3 regions of the Virgibacillus dokdonensis genome follow, and region 1 is predicted to be linked to each of the others. Evidence: riboswitches for the same ligand, from Rfam matches in the RefSeq annotation. Region 1 holds a riboswitch; each other region holds the start of a gene.

Evidence for each region. Region 1 has a riboswitch for S-adenosylmethionine ahead of B2C77_RS05105 (methionine biosynthesis PLP-dependent protein). Riboswitches for the same ligand answer to the same signal wherever they lie in the genome.
Region 2: linked by a shared signal. The riboswitch ahead of B2C77_RS14220 (methionine ABC transporter ATP-binding protein) and the one ahead of B2C77_RS05105 (methionine biosynthesis PLP-dependent protein) in region 1 are both predicted to bind S-adenosylmethionine.
Region 3: linked by a shared signal. The riboswitch ahead of B2C77_RS19790 (YezD family protein) and the one ahead of B2C77_RS05105 (methionine biosynthesis PLP-dependent protein) in region 1 are both predicted to bind S-adenosylmethionine.

Annotation. Positions count from the first base shown of each region.
Region 1 covers NZ_LT745763.1:720,080-728,341, forward strand. The annotation lists gene B2C77_RS05105 (methionine biosynthesis PLP-dependent protein) at 111-1,211, opposite strand; SAM riboswitch class I at 1,307-1,408, opposite strand; gene B2C77_RS05110 (manganese catalase family protein) at 1,680-2,576, opposite strand; gene B2C77_RS05115 (YuzF family protein) at 2,592-2,810, opposite strand; gene B2C77_RS05120 (LysR family transcriptional regulator) at 3,358-4,242, opposite strand; gene B2C77_RS05125 (malate synthase G) at 4,397-6,577, shown strand; gene B2C77_RS05130 (CBO0543 family protein) at 6,930-7,502, opposite strand; gene B2C77_RS05135 (MFS transporter) at 7,628-8,262, opposite strand, start outside.
Region 2 covers NZ_LT745763.1:2,681,605-2,689,866, reverse strand. The annotation lists gene B2C77_RS14240 (arsenate reductase family protein) at 1-138, shown strand, start outside; gene gcvH (glycine cleavage system protein GcvH) at 313-693, shown strand; gene B2C77_RS14230 (toprim domain-containing protein) at 1,085-1,441, shown strand; gene B2C77_RS14225 (thioredoxin family protein) at 1,464-1,778, shown strand; SAM riboswitch class I at 1,847-1,961, shown strand; gene B2C77_RS14220 (methionine ABC transporter ATP-binding protein) at 2,062-3,093, shown strand; gene B2C77_RS14215 (methionine ABC transporter permease) at 3,083-3,751, shown strand; gene B2C77_RS14210 (MetQ/NlpA family ABC transporter substrate-binding protein) at 3,833-4,657, shown strand; gene B2C77_RS21720 (YuzK family famiily protein) at 4,859-5,029, shown strand; gene sufC (Fe-S cluster assembly ATPase SufC) at 5,499-6,284, shown strand; gene sufD (Fe-S cluster assembly protein SufD) at 6,302-7,609, shown strand; gene B2C77_RS14195 (cysteine desulfurase) at 7,609-8,262, shown strand, end outside.
Region 3 covers NZ_LT745763.1:3,923,872-3,932,133, forward strand. The annotation lists gene metE (5-methyltetrahydropteroyltriglutamate--homocysteine S-methyltransferase) at 1-1,653, opposite strand, end outside; gene B2C77_RS19785 (bifunctional homocysteine S-methyltransferase/methylenetetrahydrofolate reductase) at 1,800-3,647, opposite strand; gene B2C77_RS19790 (YezD family protein) at 3,812-3,985, opposite strand; SAM riboswitch class I at 4,144-4,248, opposite strand; gene B2C77_RS19795 (ABC transporter ATP-binding protein) at 4,682-5,476, shown strand; gene B2C77_RS19800 (hypothetical protein) at 5,469-7,094, shown strand; gene B2C77_RS19805 (Crp/Fnr family transcriptional regulator) at 7,218-7,922, opposite strand; gene B2C77_RS19810 (heavy metal translocating P-type ATPase) at 8,072-8,262, opposite strand, start outside.

The DNA of each region.
Region 1 (8,262 bases):
AGATTAGAAACTTCTGCGTCTAGTAGTGGATGAGAGCCAACATTTCATTTTCTATGATGTTTTTTTCATAAAAATACAACTTTTATTATAAAGTTCCGGCAAGCCCAAATTTAAAATGCCTGTAATGCGTTCTGCAAATCATGTTTTAAATCATTCACATGCTCTATTCCGACCGAAAAGCGTAATAAACAGTCATCAATGCCACGCTTGGTACGTTCATTAAGGGGAATATCCGCATGTGTTTGTGTCGCTGGATACGTGATAAAGCTTTCCACACCGCCTAGACTTTCGGCGAAGGTAATCAGTTGCATTTGCTGTAAAAAAGGGTCTACCCACTTGCTATCGTGTAAACGAAAAGATAACATACCACCTTTGCCAGGATAAAGCACCTCTTTTATTGCTTGGTGGTTGCTTAAAAAATGGGCTAATTCTCGGGCATTTGTTTCATGCTTTTCCATACGCAAGGAAAGCGTTTTTAACCCTCTAATTAACAGCCAACAATCAAATGGAGAAAGCACTGCCCCAGATGCATTATGCATCATAGCGAGTTGTTCACAAATCGGTTCATCGTTAGCAACTACTATGCCAGCCAATACATCATTGTGCCCGCCGATATACTTTGTTGCACTATGTAGAATAATATTAGCGCCAAGTTCTAAAGGGCGTTGCAAATATGGCGTAAGGAAGGTGTTGTCAACAATAAGTAATAGATTATATTTTTTAGTAAGGTGAGCGATGGAGGCAATATCTATTTCTTGCATTAAAGGGTTTGTCGGTGTTTCAATAAATATTGCTTTTGTTTTGTTAGATATGTTTGCTTCCGTTTCTTTGAAGTTGGTAAAAGGATCATAGCAGATCTTGAAATTGTATGCTTTGTTGTACTGTTCCAACAAACGATACGTTCCCCCGTAAATATCTGCTGAAACAATGATTTCATCACCAGCTTGAAAAAGGGAAAGTACAAGCTGGATAGCCGCCATGCCTGAACTACAAGCAAAGGCTTGCTTACCAGATTCTAAATGCGCAACACCTTCCTCTAACAGGCATCGGGTAGGGTTTTTTGTACGGCTATAATCATACCCGGTTGACTGCCCTATCCCATCATGTTTGAATGCAGTTGATAAATAAATAGGGGGATTAACTGCGCCAGTGCGAGCATCACTTCGATTTCCTAGTTGCACCATGTTTGTTTCACGCGTTTGTTGTAACATTTTATCATCTCCTTAAAAATGGTTACAAGGAGAGGATGCAAAAAACCTCTCCTTGAAATAAGAAGAGGTTTCCTAATATGTCGAAAAGGAGCTTCTTCTTATCTTCAAGCGCTATGCTTCTGGAATTGGCACAGTACCGCATGCGGTCTGTTGCCGAGGTATCAAAGGGCCAGTCCCTCCACCTCTCTGGATAAGAAAATGTCTATTGAATTTTAAAAGTTTGAATATTAGAATACAAGGAAAATGAATAAAAGTCAAGGGGATTTTTTAATCGATTTAGGCTTCCGATAAAATTTTTTTTTGCACTATAGGAAGGTATAAATTTTTTGGTTTATCGTATACGAAAAACAAAGGCTTTCGAAAGGCTTGGTGACAAGCCAAGTTTTCTAAGAACTACTATCAGTTAAATGTGGTTTCTACATAAATATTCCATGATGAACTCCGTGGTGTTCAAGGAGTTCATCATACTTACATGTTTTCCATTAACCGTTTAGCGATTTTTTGATAATCATCTTTATCAATGCCAGGTGCAAATTGTTCAGGAAGGTCTTCTAAATTAGGAACAGGGCCTCCTTTTGGTGTTCCTTCCTTGACGATTAGCTTCTCCCCATTCTCTGGATTGTCTCCTTTCCAAATTTGTCGGATATCGTTATAATCTCCCACATCATTCCACGTGTATAAAACATTTGCCAATCCTTGTTCTTCAAATTTTCGAGCATAATCAAACTTCGTGTTCGATAAATCAGGAATCGGGATAAGCTTTTTAACGTCAACGCCTGTTGCGATTTCTAATGCTTTCGCATAGGCTAGCACATGTGTACCTCCACGAACTAATAAGTAACCAATCATTTCTCTTGCTGTTTCATGTTCTGTCATTTCGTAAACGCGCATTTTATGTGTACGAGCGCCGACTTCAAGAAAGAAATTGTGTAGTAAATCTAAGACAAGATTGCCGCTACTAAAGACATTATCTCCTGTCCATGCTCGACCCATGGAGTCACCTACAAGTGCTGTTTGAGCAGTAGCGATAAATTGATACGTATTTCGACTGTCTTTTCCTTCGCGTAACGGGGTTACATCTGGGTTTCCCGTGTAAAAGGTGTTTCCTTTTGAAAGTAGATTAATTGTGTTCGTCACAAGTTCAACATGGCCGAACTCTTCAGCTGTTATACTTGCTACAAGATCGTAAAATGGTTTAAGCTTATCTTTTTGGCGGAAATTGAACGATTGAAACATATAATTATTTAATGTAGACATCTCGCCAAATTTCCCACCTAATAATTCTTGGACCGCTGCTGCAGCATTAGGATCGCCGTGTTCAGGAACAGGCAGTTCAATTAACATGCGGTTTTCACGCTTAAACATGAGAAGCCTCCTTCTTTAGCTTTTCGGAATCACCCAAACAATTTGTTGAATACGAATATAGAATGAAGATCCGCCCGATTCTAAAACGATATGGTCAGGCATTACTGTTTTTAAGCTACCTGTCACTGTTCCTTGTGTTGTTTGTACAATGAGCGTGGCACCTGTTATTGACTGTAAAGTTTGGTATACGTAAGGGTCAAAAGCACTTGTAAATGATGGGGTTTGTGCGTTCATTTTTCAGCCTCCCTTTATGATGGACTCACTACAACTAGGCTATGACGGCAAAAAGCAGGTTATTCGTTGGACAAGTTGAAAATAAATGCTTATCTCGTATTTTATAGAATTCTTCATAATTGAAAAGTCGCTGAAGTTCACAATTATCCACGAGTTGCTACACCCTAAGCCAATAAAAAAACAGTAGCGTTTTATAATTGCTACTGTTTTTTTATTGATTTGGTCTGCACTATAAGAAAGTATAAAATGAGGTGCTTGGATCGGCGTCTGGCTCCAGGGCTCAGCAACTAGGCGTCTTCACGAATCGCCCTACGATAAGTCATCATCGGTTCGTGGCTAAGAGGATGGACGACTAAAACAGGGCTTGCCGCTCGACATCGGCATACCCCTGTTTTAGTGGCATAATACCTTTATCACCGTTGCTAAACGGGCACTTGCTTCTTTGTTCCACTATAGGAAAGCATAGAATTACTATTGATTATAGTATAAGAAAAACTAAGTCTACCTCTAAAAGGATTGGCAGTAGGCCAAGTTTTTCTAAATGAACTTAATTTGTGAAATCTTTTGCCATAGTGACAAACTCACGTACGGCATACGGCAAATATTTATCTTTTTTCCAAATAAGTGCCAACTCCAGATGAAGCCTTGGTTGTTTGAAAGGAATAGCTTGAACATCGTGATGGAGCAGTTGTTTACAAATTTTACTAGGGAAAAGAGCGATGCCTAAGTTTGCCTCCACCATTTCTATCATAAAGTCTCGCTGCGAACTTTTACATACTGCATTTGGTGAAAAATCGTAATATTGACAGGCTTCTACAATCCGGTCATGTAAAGAGAAATCTTGCTGATATAAAATAAATGGTTCATCCTGTAAATCTGGCAATGCAACAGATTTTTCAGAAGCAAGAGGGTGATTGTTTTGGACAACGACCATTAAAGGGTCTTTTAACAGGTTTATTGTAGAAAAGTGGTGTTTTTCTACTGGTAGATTACAAATGAGGCCAACATCTAACTCTCCTTCTTTTACCCCATGTTGAATTAAATTACTACCCACTTCGTTTAGTTCAATATGAAAGGAGGGATGCGCTGCTTTGTATTGACTAATTAATTTTGAAAAAAAAGTAGCGCCAATAATGGGAGGGATGCCAATTTTTATTTGTCCTTTTTTTAATTGCACCACGTCATACATTTCCGTTGTTAGATTTTCATAAGCTTCGATAAATTGTTTGGCGTTCCCTAAAAACGCAGCGCCCGCATCTGTCAGTTCAATCTTTTTTCCACCTCGATAAAATAAAGTAACACCGAGCTGATTTTCTAAATTTTTAATTGCTTTACTTAAGGAAGGCTGGGAGATGTGAAGCGTGGAGGCAGCTTTGGTGAAATTTTGTTTATTGGCTACAGCAATGAAATACTCAACTTGACGAATGTCCATATAATCCGACCTTCCATTTGTTAAATTCCTGTTTTTCATTATTATACTAAAATCAATAGCTAAAAGGAATAACACTTATGCAAAACGGATATTTCAATTTTATGATTTTTAACATTACAATAGAGTAAATAAAGGATTACAGAGGGGGATAACATTGACAGCGTATATAACGAAAGGCAATCTGCAAATTGCTACAGAACTTTATGAATTTGTTAACAAGGAAGCATTACCAGGCACGGGATTGAATCAAGAGAAGTTTTGGCAAGATTTTGATGAACTCGTTACCGATTTGGCACCTAAGAACAAAGCATTATTGGTTGAAAGAGAGAAAATGCAACAAAGAATAAATGATTGGCTTCAAACAAATGATTTTGAAGATCAAGAAGCGTATACGTCATTTTTAAAGGAGATTGGCTATCTAGAGCCAGAAGTGGATGATTTTACGATTACAACCGAAAATGTGGATGATACGATTACAAAGCAAGCAGGGCCGCAATTAGTTGTCCCTATTGATAATGAACGTTATGCGCTAAATGCTGCCAATGCGAGATGGGGGTCGCTTTACGACGCATTGTACGGTTCAGATGTGATCTCTGAAGAAGATGGCGCGGAAAAGGGGGCGTCATATAATCCCATTCGTGGGCAATGGGTAATAGAATTTGGAAAAAAATTTTTAAACGATCATTTCCCACTGCAAACAGGGTCTCATGCCGAAGTGACTCGGTATTTTGTAAGTGATGGGAATTTGCATATTAGCTTAGAAAATGGTGCAACAACGGCATTAAAACATACGGCGCAATTTGTTGGTTATCAAGGTGATGTTGCATTACCAACAGCTATTCTTTTCGTTCATAACGGTTTACACGTTGAAGTGCAAATAGATCCGTCGCATCCAATAGGTAAAACGGATGTTGCTGGGGTAAAAGATATTGTATTAGAAGCAGCGACAACGACAATTATGGACTGTGAGGATTCTGTAGCTGCTGTGGATGCAGAAGATAAAACGCTTGTTTACCGAAATTGGTTAGGGTTAAATAAAGGTAACTTATCCGCTACATTCACCAAAGATGAAAAAGAAATCACCAGAACGTTGCATGCTGATCGTACGTATAAAGGTCCAAATGGAGAAGCGATTACATTGTCTGGACGAGTGCTGATGTTTGTGCGAAATGTAGGGCACTTAATGACAACGAATGTGATTCTCACGAAAAACGGAGAGGAAATTCCTGAGGGGATCATGGATGGTGTGTTCACTTCACTTATGGCAAAACACGATTTATTAGGAAGCGGGCGTTATCGAAATTCACAAGAAGGCTCGATTTATATTGTAAAGCCAAAAATGCATGGCTCAAAAGAAGTTGCATTTGCGAATGAATTGTTTCATCGAATTGAAGATATGTTAGATTTAGAACGATATACGATTAAAATCGGGGTTATGGATGAAGAACGAAGAACATCATTAAATTTAAAAAACTGTATTTATCAAGTAAAAGAACGCGTCGTATTTATTAATACGGGATTTTTAGATCGAACAGGTGATGAAATTCATACATCTATGGAAGCCGGTCCAATGATTCGTAAAGGGGAAATGAAGACATCGGCTTGGTTACAGGCATACGAAAAAAATAATGTGCAAACAGGGCTGCAAGCAGGGTTACAAGGGAAGGCGCAAATTGGTAAAGGAATGTGGGCGATGCCAGATTTAATGGCTGATATGCTTAAACAAAAAATTAGTCACCTTACAGCAGGTGGGAATACGGCTTGGGTACCGTCGCCAACAGCAGCGACATTACATGCATTGCATTATCATGAAGTGGACGTAAAAGCAGTTCAAGATCAGCTTGCCAAAGAGAAGCAAAGTTATCAGACTGATATGTTGCAAGTGCCAATTGCTAAGCAACCAAATTGGTCGCATGAGGAAATACAAAATGAGTTAGATAATAGCTGTCAAACATTGCTTGGCTATGTCGTTCGTTGGGTGGACCAAGGCGTAGGATGCTCGAAAGTTCCTGATATTCACCATATTGGTTTAATGGAGGATCGAGCAACGTTACGAATTTCCAGTCAAATGTTAGCTAATTGGTTGTATCATGGTGTTTGCACAGAAGAACAAATGATGGATTCCTTAAAAAGAATGGCAAAAATGGTAGATAAACAAAACGAAGGTGATAAAAATTATCGTTCGATGGCCCAGAATTTCGATCGTTCGATTGCCTTTCAAGCAGCTTGTGACCTTATATTTAAAGGAAAAGAACAGCCTAATGGATACACCGAGCCTATTTTGCACCGCAGACGTCTTGAAGTGAAACAAAACGAATTACTATCAAAACAATAAAGAAAAGGTTTTCATAAAGGGAGGAAAGGTGAATTTTTATCTTTCCTTTTTTCATGGTCTAGGAAATTATAAAATTTTGCAGCTGTGGATAAACTTACTAAGTTATTTAGCCACGTCCGGCTCCAGCGCCCAGCAACTAGGCGACTTCACGAATCGCCCTACGATAAGTCATCATTGGTTCGTGCAACACCGTCTCACCATGATTCCTAAAACTTTAGTTGCTTCGTTCCACTCGCTACGTTGCTAACCGGGCGCCCCGAGCCTTTGTTCCTATTTTAAACGGTTTATCGTATAAGTAAAAGCATCCCCTTTTCTAACTATAGAAAATTGGCTGGGAATGAAAGAACTGCATCTACGTATTTTTTCTTGCAGGAATTTTTTCGTAGCCTTGAATATGGAATAACCAATAAGAGGCAAAGAATAGAAATAGAAAGATAAAAAAGTCATAAAATGTGGACCAGTTTTTTGGATTGTAAAAATCTAATGCGTTGAAAAGGTTCATTCCTCCAAAAGCCGCAATAGCCGCAAAGATACTCCCTTTAATAAGGGCATTCGCTTTTGGTTTGATTTGCAACACAAACATAACAGCAACAGGAGCTAAAGCTAAATGATAAGGGAGAAAAAGAATCGGTGAGACGGGTGAAAATTTCATAGGATAAGACCATAATCCATAAGATAATGAGACTAAATCAATTATTAAAGATAGCGCAATGGTTAGAAAGGCGCAACCTAATAAACGTCCTGTGCTATGTTTAGTTCTAAATATAACCCAAAGTATCCAGGGAACGACAAATAAAATAATGCCTAGCCACCACTGCCATGAGAATAGAAAAGCTTGGAACACGGCATCTGTAATTATTCGATTAATTTCAATTAATTTTGCTGCTGCTGCATCTGATTGTACTAAACCCTCTTTGACTGTCATAGAATGCTCCTTATCATTTAAGCTGTTTTTATTATTTGCTTATAGAAAAAAAATATGTATGGGGAAGGAGAAGAGTCTCTTTTAATCAAGACTCCCAACTATCTCCAGCTGATTAAAGATTCGTTTTATCCGCTTTCTGCAATAATAGCTTCTTCTCCACGAATAAAAAACCATACAAAAAAAACCAACAAAAAACTAACGATACCCATGGTTATATAACTGAAATGAATATAGTGGCGCATTGCTAAAGATATAACTGGGGGACCTAAAGCGACACCGATAAAACGTGAAGAACTATAGAAAGCCGTGATCGTTCCTCGTTCTTCTTTATCAATTCCTTGGGTAATCAGTGCGTCTAATGTAGGCAGTACAGCGCCAATAGCAATTCCTAAAATAGAAGAAACACTTAACAATAGATACAAGTTATTACTTGAAAAGCCAATGAACACGACAGTTACTGCGACAATAGGCAAACTAATTAATAACACACGTTTCATCGTTGCTAAATCACCCTTTATTTTCCGACCAGTAATAAACGATGCGAGGCAAAGTCCAAACAATGGAATAGCTAATACCAACCCTTTTGTCACTCCAAATAGCTGATGCTGTTTTTCAAAGATATCAGAGAGAAAAAACAAAACACCGAATAGTATAAGCATGAAATGAATTCCAATTAAAAAAACGGTATATAGCCATTTACCTTCTGTTTTAAAGGTGTTTTTTGTTCTCTGGATAAATTTTCGCAGAGGTTCTACTTCGT
Region 2 (8,262 bases), 2.0 Mb from region 1:
ATAGCAGATGCCACGGAAGAAGAAATGGCGGAGATACTAGCTTCTGACGGAATGCTAATTAAGCGACCAATTGTAACAGATGGCTCTAACGTAACTGTTGGCTTCAAAGAGGAAGAATTTGAAAAAAACTGGCTATAATAGCTTATTCCAACAGAACTGTCGAATAAAAAAATCAAGTTGATGAAGGATTGTACGATGTTAACTACAAGTGAAGGGTAAAACTTTTGAAATAATCTATTTAAAATAATACTGGATAATTGGGACTGAACCTTGTATAGTGAAATTGGAATATATCATTTGGAGGGAATAAATATGAGCGTACCAAAGGATTTATTATATTCAAAAGAACACGAATGGGTAAAAAAAGAAGATGGAACTGTGCGCATTGGAATTACTGCATTTGCACAAGATGAGTTAGGTGACATTGTGTTCGTTGAACTACCTGAAGTCGGTGACGAATTAGAAATCAATGAGCCTTTCGGTAGTGTAGAGTCTGTGAAAACGGTATCGGAATTATATGCTCCTATTAGTGGCAAAGTAGTTGAAATGAATGAAGAATTGGAAGATAGCCCTGAATTGGTGAATGAATCACCATACGAAAAGGCATGGATGGTCGTTGTTGAACCAACTAAGGAAACAGAATTGGATGACTTACTATCTGCGGAAGCTTACGAAGAAATTATCAGTGAATAAATATTAGAAAAACTAGGCTTGTAGCCAAAGTATTATGGCGAAAGCCTTTGTTTTTAAACCTTAAAAATTTTATACTTTCTTATAGTGTGAACAAAGCTGATCTGCAATGCTTTGCAATCAGCTTTGTTTATAAGAATGTTAATAATTGTCCGTCTGTTACATAAACTAGGAGTAAACTTATTGATAATATGAAAAGCATTATAGTACAGAGATGAAGTCTTGCTATATGATGTATACATTCAATAGTTAAAAGCCTTCTAGTTGTGCAGTTATCCTTTTATAAATATCTACATATTCCCAGCTAGGTTTACATTATTGAAAGACAGCTAAAGGTAAATAAAACATTTTTTATTGCAAGCTTGTTGCTTGATTTTTCAAGGAGTGCTGTGTGATGATTACAGATGGATCAGAAAAGGTTATGATTGTAGAAGGATTGACTGATAAGAAGCAAGTGAATAAAGTGATTGCCGAAGAGATCACCATTGTTTGCACAAATGGAACGCTTGGAGTAGAGCGATTTGATCACATGTTGGAGGAATATGGTTTAGATGATAAGGATGTTTATATTCTTGTCGACGAAGATCCTTCTGGCATCAAGCTTCGTAAACAACTAGCAAGAGAATTACCACATGCTGAACACGTCTATGTAAGTAGCGAGTACAGAGAAGTAGCGACGACACCTGAAAATGTACTAGCTCAAGTTTTAGTGAGTAAACGAATAGCGGTTAATCCTATATTTCTGATTTAATTTAAAGTAAAAAGGTGATAGTTTGCAACAAGTAACAAAAGAGCAACTACAGCAATCCAATTACTTTCTTTATATTTATACACCACTTTGCGGAACGTGTAATCTTGCTAAAAGTATGTTGCTTAAAATGGAACAAATGCAAAAGCAAGAGCTATTTTTAGAAATGAATGCATCACTACATCCAGAATTTATGCAAACGCATCAAATAGAAAGTGTTCCTTGTTTGCTTATAAAGAAAGATGGAGAGCTCGTTGAAAAAATGTATGCATTTCGTGATGTAGCAAATATATACCAACACTTGATCATGCATAGACCAGAATTGTTTTCATTTCGATAGTAAAATTACATTGACAGATAGCAAGCAACGTGTTATTATGATTTCTATTCCAATTAAATAATAATTAACTCTTATCTTGAGCGGTGGAGGGACTGGCCCTACGAACCCGCGGCAACCTTCAAATAAATGTTTTATTTTGAAAGGTGCTAATTCCTGCAAGGCGTATGTCTTGGTAGATGAGGGGACATTTTGACATGTATACGTCTTTCTGTTCTCTTGCAGAAAGGCGTTTTTAATTGCTGATGTGGGCATAATAGTAAAGGGACAAAAAGGAGGACTATGTGTGATATCGATAGAGGGTTTGCGTAAAGTTTTTACTGCAAACAAGACAGACACAACGGCTGTTGACGATGTAACCCTTTCGATTAAACAAGGAGATATCTTTGGTGTGATCGGTTATAGTGGTGCAGGAAAAAGTACGTTTGTGCGATTACTGAATCGTTTAGAAGAACCTACAGGTGGTAAGATTTTTATCCGTAATCAAGAAATAACAGCATTAAAAAAGAATGAATTGCGGTTAGCTAGACAAGATATTGGAATGGTATTCCAGCATTTTAATTTGTTATGGTCACGTACTGTAAAAGAAAATATAGCTTTCCCATTAGAAATAGCAGGTGTTGAAAAAGAAGAACGGAACCAACGTGTTCAATCTCTCATTGATTTGGTCGGTTTATCCGGGAAGGAAGCGACCTACCCTTCGCAATTAAGTGGTGGGCAAAAACAACGGGTTGGCATAGCGAGAGCATTAGCAAACAAGCCTTCCGTATTATTATGTGATGAAGCAACATCAGCCTTAGATCCAGAAACAACAAACTCTATTTTAGACTTGCTTGTTGACATAAATCAGCAATTAGGCTTAACGATTATATTAATTACACATGAAATGCATGTTATTCGAAAAATATGTAACCATGTAGCCGTGATGGAAAACGGAAAAGTGGTAGAACAAGGTAATGTATTGGATGTGTTCTCACACCCCAAAAAAGATGTTACGAAAAAGTTCGTTCAACAGCTAATGGGGGATGCAGAAGCCGAGAATGAGTTTGAACATTTAGTTCGCACATTTGAGAATGGTAAGTTGATTCGTCTCCATTTTGTAGGTGAAACAACGAACGATGCTTTAATTAGTAAGCTCGTAAAGACGTATGACATTGACATTAGTATTTTACAAGGGAAAATTACGCGAACACAGGCTGGTGCGTACGGTACGCTATTTATCCAGATGACTGGTGAAGAATCAGAAATCACACAAGCGATCCAACATGTAACAGAAAAAACTTCTGTAGAGTTGGAGGTGATTCGCGGTGTTAGCTGATTTATTTGCTACTATTAAAGTAGAAGATATTATAGAAGCAACGAAAGAAACATTTTATATGACGATTATTGCTTTAATAGGAACCTTTATTTTTGGTATTTTACTTGGATTACTGTTATTTCTCACTAATAAAGGGGGACTATGGCAAAATAAATGGGTTAACTTTATCACGGCCACGTTTGTAAATGTATTTCGTGCTATTCCTTTTATTATATTAATATTATTGTTATTCCCTTTTACTGATTTTCTTGTTGGTACGATAAGAGGCCCTAACGCTGCGCTCCCGGCATTAATTATTGGAGCAGCACCATTTTATGGACGGTTGGTGGAAATTGCTTTAAGAGAAGTAGATAAAGGTGTCATAGAGGCTGCTAAAGCAATGGGTGCCAAGACCCGAACAATTATTTTTAAAGTATTGTTACCAGAAGCAATGCCAGCTTTAATTTCAGGACTTACCGTTACTGCTATTGCGCTTATTGGTTATACAGCAATGGCAGGAGCAATTGGGTCAGGAGGCCTGGGAAGCTATGCATATTACTCGGGCTTTCAACGTAGAGACTTTGATATTGTTTTGCTTTGTTCCGTAATTATTGTGTTCATTGTATTTCTATTTCAATTTATTGGTGATTATATTACACGCAAACTAGATAAACGTTAAGGAAAATTATTAATTATAATAATGAAGTGTAATTTTGACAAATGTATGCAAATAAAAACGATGAAAGAGGAGCGTGCCAACATGAAAAAATATATTCTTTCCATTTTAATCCTTATTGTATTAGGTGGTTTATTAGCTGCTTGTGGTGGGGAAAAAGAAAAAGACGATAATAAAATAACCGTCGGAGCTTCAAGTGTACCACACGCAGAAATATTAGCAGAGGCTAAGCCGATTTTAGAAGAGAAAGGTATTACCCTGGAAATTAGTGAATACCAAGACTATGTGTTACCGAATGATGATCTTGCGAATGGAGAAATTGATGCTAACTATTATCAACACATCCCATTTCTTGAGCAAACAATTGATGATACAGGTTACGATTTAGATTATATTGCAGGTATTCATATTGAACCGATGGGCGTATATTCCAAAGGGATATCTAATGTGGAGGATATTCCAGAAGGAGCGGAAGTTATTATGAGTAACTCCGTGCCAGATCATGGGCGAATTTTAACTTTGTTTGAAGAACAAGGACTTATTAAAATAGATGAAGATGTAGACAAAGCACGTGCTACTGTTGATGATATAGTAGAAAATCCCAAAAACTTAACTTTTTCACCTGAATATGAGGCTGCTGTCCTTCCAGAATACTATGAAAGGGAAGAGGATGCCCTTGTAGCCATTAATACGAACTATGCAATTGATGCTGGTCTAAAGCCAGAAGAAGATGGTTTATTTATTGAAGGCGATGAATCTCCTTATGTGAATGTGTTGGCAGTGAAGAAAGAGGATAAAGACGATGAAGCATTAAATAAATTAGCTGAGGTCTTACAATCAGAAGAAATTCAAGCTTTTATGAGGGAAAAATATAATGGAGCAATTGTTCCAGTAAAAGAAGAGAAATAAAATAGTAGCAATAGGCTAAGATTTAGCGAAATTTACTGTATGTGTAGGTATCGCCAACGTATCCGTATATAAGTGAAATTTAACCGTGAATATGCCGAATGAAACGTTTATATCCATTTTGAGAAGGGAACTTGTCTTATGTTAAGCTTATGATGAGTCAAAACGAGGAAAGGATGATTCCCTATTCATAGTGGAATAAAAATGAAGTACACTTCTGAAATGGAAAAAGCAATGCAGCAATCGCATCATATTGGTTTTGCGGAGTATCAACGGAAGTTAAAACAACGGCTAGCAGTTGAAAAAAAACGGCAGCAAGAATATCAGAAGTGTAAGCTATTTACCTTAGCATATATGAACCAACAACACGGCTAATTATTTTAAAAATGTAGATAAATAATAGCGTAAGGGCGTTTGCGATTCGCATAAACGCCCTTTTGCTATTGTTGTAAGGCCTGCTTCAACAATTTGAACAAGCCTAAGTGAGAAATAGCAACGAAATTTTTTCGTAAGAGGGCTTTAGGTTATACTCTTAAGCTACTAAAATATTCAGTGGGATCCAAAAAAACTAAACGGATGAAAGATGCACCTTTATGTGGGTATATATCCTTGTAACCGCTGCCAGTATGCATTTTGAATCATTAAATTAAGTAGAGGCAAAGAAGTTGAGTTATCCATTATCAATAAGATAACATAAAGAATGTCCATTTATACATAGGATTTCCTGTTCTAAAGAGTTGATAATAAATTCGAAATGATTTAAGATTGTAATGAGAATAAATTGAGAATGACTATCACGCTTAGGCAATGTGATAATTACAATAATGAATTTGGAGGTATAAATATGGCTGGATCAACGCTAGAAATTAAGAATTTACACGTATCAATTGAAGATAAGGAGATACTAAAAGGTGTCGACTTAACAATAAAGGGTGGAGAATTTCATGCAATTATGGGACCAAATGGTACTGGTAAATCCACTTTAGCTTCTGCGATTATGGGGCATCCGAAGTATGAAGTTACAGAAGGAAGCATCTTATTGGATGGAGAAGATGTATTGGAAATGGAAGTAGATGAGCGTGCTCGTGCTGGTTTATTCCTTGCGATGCAATATCCAAGTGAAATTAGCGGTGTAACTACTTCTGACTTCTTGCGTTCTTCGATGAATGCTCGCCGCGGCGAAGGAAACGAAATTTCACTTATGAACTTTATTAAAGAAATGGACAATGCTCTTGATTATTTAGAAATTGATAAGAATATGGCGCAAAGATATTTGAATGAAGGGTTTTCTGGCGGGGAGAAAAAGCGTAACGAAATTCTGCAACTTATGCTACTGAAGCCTGAGATCGCCATTTTGGATGAAATCGACTCTGGTTTAGATATTGATGCATTGAAAATAGTGTCTAAAGGCATTAACAAACTTCGTGACGAAAACTTTGGCTGCTTAATTATTACACACTATCAACGTTTATTAAACTATATAACTCCTGATTTCGTGCATGTCATGATGCAAGGTCGCGTTGTTAAATCTGGTGGACCAGAATTAGCTAAGCGTCTTGAATCAGAAGGTTATGAGTGGATTAAAGAAGAATTAGGTATCGAAGATCATACTGTTGAGCAAAATGCGTAACGTAAGGAGGGGTATTTATGACTGTAGAAACCAAGTTACCATACAATAAAGAGTACATTGAACAATTTTCAAAAGAACGAAATGAACCACAATGGATGTTAGATTTACGACTTCAAGCGTTAAATAACGCTGAAAAGCTAGAATTGCCAAAACCGGATAAAACGAAGATTGGTAAATGGAATTTTACGGAGTTTAAACATACAGCAAAAGGTGAGGAAATTACTTCATTACAAGATCTGCCCGTTGAATTACAGGAATATTTAGATGAAAATAACTTACCTGAGAACCTCCTAATTCAGCGTAATCATTCTGTTGCTCACAGTACATTAAGTAAAGAACTGGAAGATAAAGGTGTTATCTTCACAGATATTTTTACTGCTTTGCAGTATCATGGCGATCTCGTACAGCGCTATTATATGAAGGATGCCGTATCTGTTGATGAGCATCGTTTAACAGCCATGCATGCAGCTTTAATGAACAGTGGTGTTTTTGTTTACATTCCTAAAAATGTCGTTGTTGAAGCACCTTTACAAGCTATATTCTGGCAGGAAGATCCAGAGCTCTCTATATTTAACCATGTACTCGTCGTCGCAGAACAAGGCAGTTCAGTAACGTATGTAGAAAATTATATTTCTCATAATGAAAACGAATCAACGGTTGCAAATATTGTAACAGAAGTTATTGCCCAAGATAATGCAAAAGTTTCTTTTGGGGCGGTGGATAATTTTGCCGCAGGTACTACGGCATACAATAACCGTCGTGGGGTTGCTTACCGGGATGCAACGATTGAGTGGGCACTTGGACAAATGAATGAAGGTAATACCGTCTCAGAGAATATTACCCATTTAGTTGGCGAGAATTCACTATCCAATGCGAAGACAGTATCTGTTGGCCGTGGAAAACAAACACAAAACTTCACTGCAAAAATTGTCCATTTTGGTAAAAATTCAGAAGGATATATTTTACAACACGGTGTAATGAAAGAAGGGGCTACTTCTATTTTTAACGGAATTGGTAAAATAGAACACGGTGCTTCCAAATCAAATGCGGAGCAAGAATCACGTGTACTCATGTTAAGTGAGAAAGCTCGTGGGGATGCCAACCCGATTTTATTAATCGATGAAGATGATGTAACTGCTGGTCACGCAGCTTCTGTTGGGAGAGTAGATCCATTACAGCTTTATTATTTAATGAGTCGAGGAATTACACAAGAAGAAGCAGAACGTCTAATTATTCATGGTTTCTTAGCTCCAGTAGTAAATCAACTTCCAATTGAAGCGGTGAAAAATCAATTGACGCAAGTTATTGAAAGGAAGGTATATTAATGGATGTTAAAGCCATTCGCGAGCAATTTCCTATTCTCAACCAGGAAGTGAATGGCCATCCTTTTGTTTATTTAGATTCTTCAGCGACTTCACAAAAGCCTATCCAAGTGATTGAAGCTGTAGATACCTATTATCGGACATATAATTCCAATGTTCATCGTGGCGTGCATACGCTAGGTACAAAAGCAACAACTGCGTATGAGGGAGCAAGAGAAAAAGTACGTCGTTTTATTCATGCATCCAGTAGTGCCGAAATTATTTTTACGCGAGGAACTACAACGGCGATTAATACCATTGCAACTAGCTACGCACGGACTAACTTACAAGCTGGGGATGAAATTATAATTACGCCAATGGAGCATCATAGTAATATTATCCCTTGGCAACAAGCTGCCAAAGCCACCGGTGCTACATTAAAATATATACCATTACAAGAGGATGGGACGATCCGGTTAGAAGATGTCAGGGAAATGGTTTCCGAACAAACAAAAATAGTTGCAATGACGCATGTATCTAATGTGTTAGGTACGATCAATCCAATAAAAGAAGTAGCCGCTATAGCTCATGATCATGGAGCTATTATGGTAGTAGATGGAGCACAAGGCGCACCGCATATGAAAGTAGATGTTCAAGAGCTTGATTGTGATTTCTAT
Region 3 (8,262 bases), 3.2 Mb from region 1:
AACCGGACGTTCTGTTAACGACTGTGCGTAAGCGCTCTCCTTCACCGTTATTGGTTTATCCCAAGACACATCTCCAAAAATCAAAGGTGGTTTGACACATCGTGATCCATACGACTGCACCCAGCCAAACTCTGTCACAGTGAAGCCATTCATTTTTTCCCCAAAATATTCAACCATGTCATTTCGCTCAAATTCACCATGAACAAGAACATCGATATCAAGTTCTTCCTGAATTGTGATCCACCGTTTCATTTGCTTCTTCACAAACTGTTCATACGCATGATCCGTAATCTCACCTTTTCTCCATTTGGTACGCGTTCTTTTTACTTCAGGCGTTTGCGGCAAACTGCCTATTGTCGTTGTCGGCAGTAATGGCAATTGCAAACGCCGCTTTTGCTTTTCTATTCTTTCTGCAAAAGGTATGGATCGTTGTGCATCGTCAGTTGTTAAATGAGCTACTTTTTTCCTTACTTCATCATTGGATTGATACGTCTCTATTAATTGTTTAATTGCCTCATTCGCTTGATTTAAATCATCTTGAACGGAAACCATACCATGATTCAGACCTTTCGCTAATGTAACTGCTTCATCAAGCTTCTCATCAGCAAATGAAAGTCCGTCATAAATGACATTATCCAGCTTTTGTTCTAATGTTTTTGTTACCGGAACATGCAAGAGGGAACAAGATGGTTGAATAATAAGCTGATCATGATGAACTAGCTGTCTAATCTCTTCCATCAGCGTGCGCTTTTCTGCTAAATTAGCTCGCCAAACATTACGTCCATTAATAATTCCTGCTGCTAGCACCTTACCCTTGGGAAATCCATACGTTTTTAATAATTCTAAAGAATCTCCGTGAACAAAATCGATACCAATCGCTTTTACTGGTAGATTCACTATTTTTTCATAAGCAGTTATTTTTTCAAAATACGTTTGTAAAATAATCTTCGCACGAGGTACGTGTTTAGCAAAAGCCTGATACACTTTTTCAACTACTGCGATTTCTTCTTTCGATAATTGCGTTACTAAGATTGGCTCATCTATCTGAATCCAAGATGCCCCCGCTTCGACAAGTTCTTGTAAGACCTGGACATATAATGGTACAAATGTCTCCACAATTGTTGAAAACTCCTGCTCGTCATAACCCTTTGCCAGTTTTACAAATGTTACGGGGCCTAAAAGGACAGGCTTTCCATCAATATCTAGTTTTTCTTTAGCTTCTTGATAAAAAGTTAAAGCACGGTTCTCTACTAATGAAGGTGTGACATCATCTAATTCCGGAACAATATAATGGTAATTTGTGTTAAACCATTTCGTCATTTCAGAAGCGACGGTCCCACCTGTTCCACGTGCAATAGCGAAGTACGTGTGCTTATCTACTTTTCCACCAGTATAGTTAAAACGTTTCGGTACGATTCCAAACGTAACGGCTGTATCTAAAACATGGTCATATAAGGAAAAGTCATTTACCGGGATTAGATCGATTCCTTTTTCTTGTTGTTTTTTCAAATTACGTAAACGGATTTCTGTTGTTTTTTCAAATAATTCCGTCTCGGAAATAACTCCACTCCAAAAATTTTCTAGTGTTCTTTTCCACTCTCGATTTTCTCCAATTCTCGGATAACCAATATTCGAACTCTTTATTTTTGACATATATACTCCTCCATTTTTTATATGTGATCGAAAATCATGATTATTCACATTCTCTCTTGGGTTCTCAGGTTCTAGGATAGGTTAATGCATTTATTCTAAACGACTATTCTTTAGAATTTGATTTGTACTTACCCTTAAATCCTAAATTAATGTGAGGATAAGCTTGCTTTCACTCGCATAGAATTTGTTTTTTGATGAATATAGTTAACTAATTCGACGATCATATCATAGCGCATAAACGGAGTGATAAGATATATCCCGTAAAAATGTTCTAAAGCTGTATCAAGTAGCTCTTTCGAAATAGCTATACTTTCTTTTGTTGATTGTGCTCGATTTCCTTCTGCTGCTTTCATACGAGATCGAGCTTCATCTGTAAGCTTTATCCCCGGTACTTCATGGTGTAAAAATTCAGCATTCTTTGTAGACGTTAATGGCATAATTCCAATAAAAATCGGAGTATCTATATGTGAGGTCGCTTGTTTCAAAGCAATTATTTTATCTTTGCTATACATGGGTTGTGTCATGATGTAATCAGCACCACTTGCGATCTTTCTCTCCAATCGAGCAATCGCCTTTTCTACATTATTCACATTTGGACTAAAAGCTGCTCCTACGGTAAATGCAGTATGTTCTCTTAGAGAATGCCCAGAAAATGACATGCCTTGATTTCCTTTTTTAATTCGTTCAATTAATTTAAATGAATTCACATCAAACACGGATGTTGCTCCTGGAAAACTGCCAATTTTAGTTGGGTCGCCAGTTATTGCTAAAATTTCATGAATTCCTAAAATGTGCAATCCCATTAAATGCGACTGTAAGCCAATTAAATTACGGTCTCGGCAAGCTATATGGACTAACGGTTTGATTCCTTGCTCTTTAATAATCGTTGCAATAGCTGTATTACATATTCGCGGTGTTGCAAGCGAATTATCGGCAAGTGTTACTGCATCGATTCCAGCTTCTTTCAATGCTTGTATTCCCTGGTGGTATTCTGTCATATCTAAATGTTTGGGAGCATCTAATTCAACAATAATGGTATGTCGTTCTTTTGCTAATTCTGCCAGCGATTTTTCTTTTCGTTTCCTTTTTAACATCACCCTATCCTGCTTTGGAAAGTCTACCACTTTTTCAGTAATAGGATTAGTAGCATTCAAGCCCTCAGCTAATGCTTTAATATGGTTAGGTGTTGTTCCGCAACACCCTCCTACTAAACGAACTCCTTGCTCTCTTAATTGGCTGGCACACTCCCTAAAATAATCCGGTTCATTTTCGTAATAAAGTACACCATCGCGATAAGCAGGTAAGCTTGCATTTGGGTAAGCAGCTAAAAAAGCCCTTTTCGGTATAGGAACCGATTGTAAAGAGGTGATTATTTGCGACGGACCAAAACGACAGTTCACGCCAACGAGATCAGCACCTAAAGCTTCCAGTTGTTGTAATGCTTCAGCCAACGGTGTTCCATTTTCCAAAATCCCCGGAACATGCATCGATACATTTGCAATAATAGGGATTTTCGTTTCCTCCCGAGCAATTTCCAACACCATCTTTAATTCATCGAGATTATAATAAGTTTCTAAAATGAGCCCATCTACTCCCTCCAAAAGCAAACAATATAATTGTTCTCGGAAGCTTCGCTTAATTTCCTCTTTTGTTTCGTTTAAAGCTTGAACGCCATGAATACCGCCAATCCCCCCTACAATGGATACTCCTTTTTGCCGAGCTTCCTTTGCAATTTGCACAGCCTTTTGGTTGATCCTTTTCACCTGATCCTCCAACCCATATCGTGCTAATTTAATATAATTTGCACCATATGTATTTGTTTGAATGACTGTTGCTCCAGCATGAATATACGCTTCATGTACTTGTTGAACTTGATTTGGATGGGTTATGTTTAATTGTTCAAAACTTTGATCGATTCCATAGGAATAAAGCATCGTTCCCATAGCACCATCGGCAATTAAAATTTGATTTTGTAATTGTTGTAATAAGCTCATGTCGGTTTCTCCTCCTTTGCATCAAATCATCTGCTCATACTCATGATAGGTCTTACTAACAGTTCATGCGGAAAAATGGTTTTAACATAGTAAAAGGCATCTTTCACCTTATTAAATAATCGAAAAGGTAAAAGATGCCTTTAGTTGTCTAATCGGCATGTGCTTTATTTGGAATTTTGTAACGAATGATTGTTATTCATATTCGCAAACCGCTTTTTCTCCGTTATGTCAATTTGTGTAACCCTTCCAGCGTGTACAGTAATGACTACAGAACCGAAATCAATTGCATCTAAGCTTTTTCTTACATACTCCCATTGTACTTCATTCAATTTACCCATTTTCCCATCTTCCCTTCTCATGTTATTCAAAGTACAAGTAACCAAACTGGAACTTGTAAAAGCCTAGTGCCCTTGGAAGAAAAGCGCCTGTTCATAACAAAAAACCTCTTCCTTTTGATAAATAAGAAGAGGTGGATTATTTTATAAGTCTATCGCTCTTCTTATCTTTCAGGCATAATGCTTGCTGGAATTGGCACAGTACTTCAACAAAGTCTGTTGCCGAGGTTTCGCTGGGCCAGTCCCTCCACCTCTCTGGATAAGAAATCATCTAATATTAAATTTGTTTAATACTCTACACCGAAAGTGTATTATTGTCAATAATTTATTTATAAAATTTTTGCAAATATTAATACAAATAGGTTTTATACATACATTCTCGAAGCGCTTTTCAGACTTATTCATAGTTGTTCAATAGGATTAAACCTAATTCCATTAGCTGTCGAGCACACTTGTTTGAATATATATTAGATTTTTATGATTCCTTAACACCACCCACAAATTGACTTTTTTTGTTAGATTTTAAATCGTTAATGATAATTAGATTTAACTATCGTATAATGACCATATGAAGGTTGTGATAATTTACTTAATTTCTGTTTCACAAATACAAATGGAAGCAAATTTTTCTTTGATTCCTAGTCTCTCATGGACTAGGATACATGGTTCTAAAAATTTTCTAGGAAGCAGGTGAGTTTGATGTATACTGAAAAAGTATTGTCGTTAAGAAATTTATCCATGAGTTATGGAAGTAAAAGCGTATTAAATAACATTAATCTCGATGTATATGCTGGACAAATCATTGGGTATATTGGGCCTAACGGTGCGGGAAAGAGTACTACACTTAAAATCATGCTCGGGTTAATAGAAGAATATAGTGGGACGGTAGAACTTTTTGGAGTAGATATTGCTACAAGTGATTACTCCTACAAACGTAAAATTGGTTATGTCCCAGAAAATGCAGAGATCTATGATAATTTAACAGCTAATGAATATTTGACATTTATCGGTGAGCTTTACGGCATGGATAAAAATAAAGCGGCTGCTAAAGCTAAAAGCCTTATGCAACAATTTGACATGGAAGATGTTTTACATACACGTATTTCTTCTTTTTCTAAAGGAATGCGGCAAAAAGTATTACTTATTTCAAGCCTATTGCATAATCCCGATCTGATCTTTTTAGACGAACCACTAAATGGGCTTGATGCTAATAGTGTCATCATCATTAAAGACATCTTGGAACAGCTTGTTGCAGAAGGAAAGACCATTTTTTATTCCTCACATATTATGGAGGTTGTAGAAAAGATTAGCAATCGCATCGTCCTGCTTAAGGATGGAGAAATTGCAGCAGATGGTACATTTGAAGAATTGCGCGAACAAAATAAGCAAGGCTCTTTAGAAAGTATTTTCAACCAGATAACAGGATTTGATGAACATAAACAAACCGCAGAGAAGTTTGTTCAAATTGTAACTGATGGTGATAATCATGAGTAAATTCTCTTTAAAAATCCTTGATCTGCTACAACCTTTTTTCCATATGCTACGTATTGATTATCACATGATGCGTAAAATTCTTGAGACGAAGCTTACGATGGATGAGCGCAGAATACCGACAGTATTTGCTTCAAATGTATCAAATAAAAAAAAGGATAGCAATCAGTTTGTAAAATCATTATTTATTTATGTATTATACGGGGTCATGCTCGTTCCTTTTTTATTTTTTGGAGATAATTATATCTTCCAAATCAGCCTCATCTTTGGTATTTCCATGTTCATTTTAATGACATCCATGGTGTCTGATTTTTCCGCAGTACTTCTAGATGTTCGCGACAAAACAGTTCTCCATACGAAACCGATTGATTCGAGAACCATTAGCGCAGCAAAAATCACCCATGTTGCAATTTATATGAGTATGTTAACAGGCGCGTTTATTATCATTCCAGCTATCGTTATGTTATTTGTACATGGAATCGGTTATTTAATGCTTTTTTTAGTAGAAATTATTTTGTTAATACTGTTCATCATGACCATCACAGCACTCATATACATTTTTATTTTACGTTTTTTCAGTGGGGAGAAATTAAAGGATATTATTAACTATGTGCAAATCCTATTATCCGTAGGTATTGTTATCGGTTACCAAATTGTCGCTCGAGCTTTTGAAATAGTTGATTTTAATTATATATATAATTTCAATTGGTGGAATGTTTTTATTCCTCCTATGTGGTTCGGCGCACCTTTTGAATTTATACTAAATGGCGATACGTCCTTTGGGATAGTGATCCTTTCTTCTTTAGCAGTCATCGGACCAGTTATTTCGGTTATGTTATATTATAAATTAATGCCGGCGTTTGAGCGTAATTTGCAAAAACTTATGGACAGTACAGAGAAATCTAAACCGAAACGATGGAATATGAACGCTATGTGGGAGCATTTATTTTTTAGAAACAAAGAGGAACGGCAATTTTTCCGGTTTTCGTCCCTTATTATGGCAAGAGAACGTGATTTTAAGCTAAAGGTGTATCCAACCTTAGGATTATCTCTTGTTTTTCCGTTTATTTTCCAATTCAACTATTTAAATCTACATTCAATTGAGCAACTTTCTCGTAGTAATATGTATTTCACCATTTATTTTTGTATGATGTTTATTGGCCTTGTAGTAATGATGCTCCAATTTTCTAGCAAATATAAAGCTGCATGGGTTTTTCAAATTACACCAATCGTTCATCATTCTTCTATTTACAGTGGCACTCTAAAAGCGTTTATTATTAAATTGTTTTTACCACTTTATTTATTATTATCGATCGTTTTTTTATTTATATTCTCTATACGAATTCTTCCTGACCTTGCGATTGTCCTTATAACAGCTATTCTACACACATTAATCAGTTATAAGGTTCTAAACAATCGTAAGTATCCATTTTCAGAAGTATTTGAGTCGACACAGCAAAGTGGATCTACGATGAAATCGTTCCTACTCATGTTTGTAGTTGGTTTATTTTTCTTAGTGCATCTATTTTTTTCCAAAATAATTTACGGTGTGTATTTATATCTAGTGATTTTAGTAGTTACTACCATTATATCTTGGAGAATCGTCTTTAAAATGAAATAAGCTGGACTATTGAATATATACCTTTTAGAATTCCCCCATCTTCTAAAAAGATGGGGGAATTGAATAGAGTAGTCGTGTGGCCTTCATAAATTATTTCCAACCAAAAATAAAACATGTCCAAGCTCATAGCAACAATAAAGCGTCTGCATTTAATATATCAATTTGTTTTTGATTCTTTTTTTTGATATAATCTTTGTCTTCGAAATCCTTTAGTACTCTGCTTACAGTTTCAGGTGTTGTCCCAATGTAAGAGGCTACCTCTTTATAATTCATTGGCAAATCAATTCGATTACTTTTGGTTTCCATATTTTCAACAAGAAATAAAGCTAACCTTGCATCTACCGACTCCGTAGCAAAACGAGTTGCTTGCATCTCTGATTGCTCCAGCCTATGAGCAAATTCTTCTAGTATTTTTAAAGAAATCGAAGGGTAATCTATTATTAATTTTTGTATAATGGAACGACTAATTATACAAACCTTTGTGTGTGCCAGGGCTTCGGCATAGGCTTCGTGAACCGTATCTTTAAAAATAGCCAATTCCCCTGTGAAATCGCCAGGTTGTAAAATCCGAACGATCTGCTCTTTTCCCTCATCAGACAACCGATAAATTTTTATCTTACCTGCATGTGTAATATACAACGATTTAGCTTTATCACCTGCACGGTATATGGTCTCCCCTCGGTTAAATGTAACAGCATGAACATGGTCCATGACTTCTTCCATTTGCGGTTGATCTAAATGGTTAAAGATAGGTACCATAGCTACACAATTAGGATGAGAATGCTTGTTACAAGTACCTCGTTTAATTGGTTTTCCTTTAGAAAACATATAAATCTCCTTTCTATAAATTGTCAAAAAGTATGCAGATTACTGGTTCAAATTAGTTTGTTTTCTTTTTCAACAAACATTTTCAAAAATCATTAACTTCGCTTTCGCAAATCGGTATTCATAAATTTATCTTTATAGATATCTTGGTCTTATTTTTGATGCATATCTGTATGAAACTTAATAAGACGCATTCCATTTAATATAACTAACATTACACTAGCTTCGTGAATAAACATACCGGAAGCTAGATGAACAGAACCATTTAATACACCAACTAGCAAAAAGGCTACTGTCCCTATTGCAATCCACGTATTTTGCTTCATACTACGAACTGTCGCTT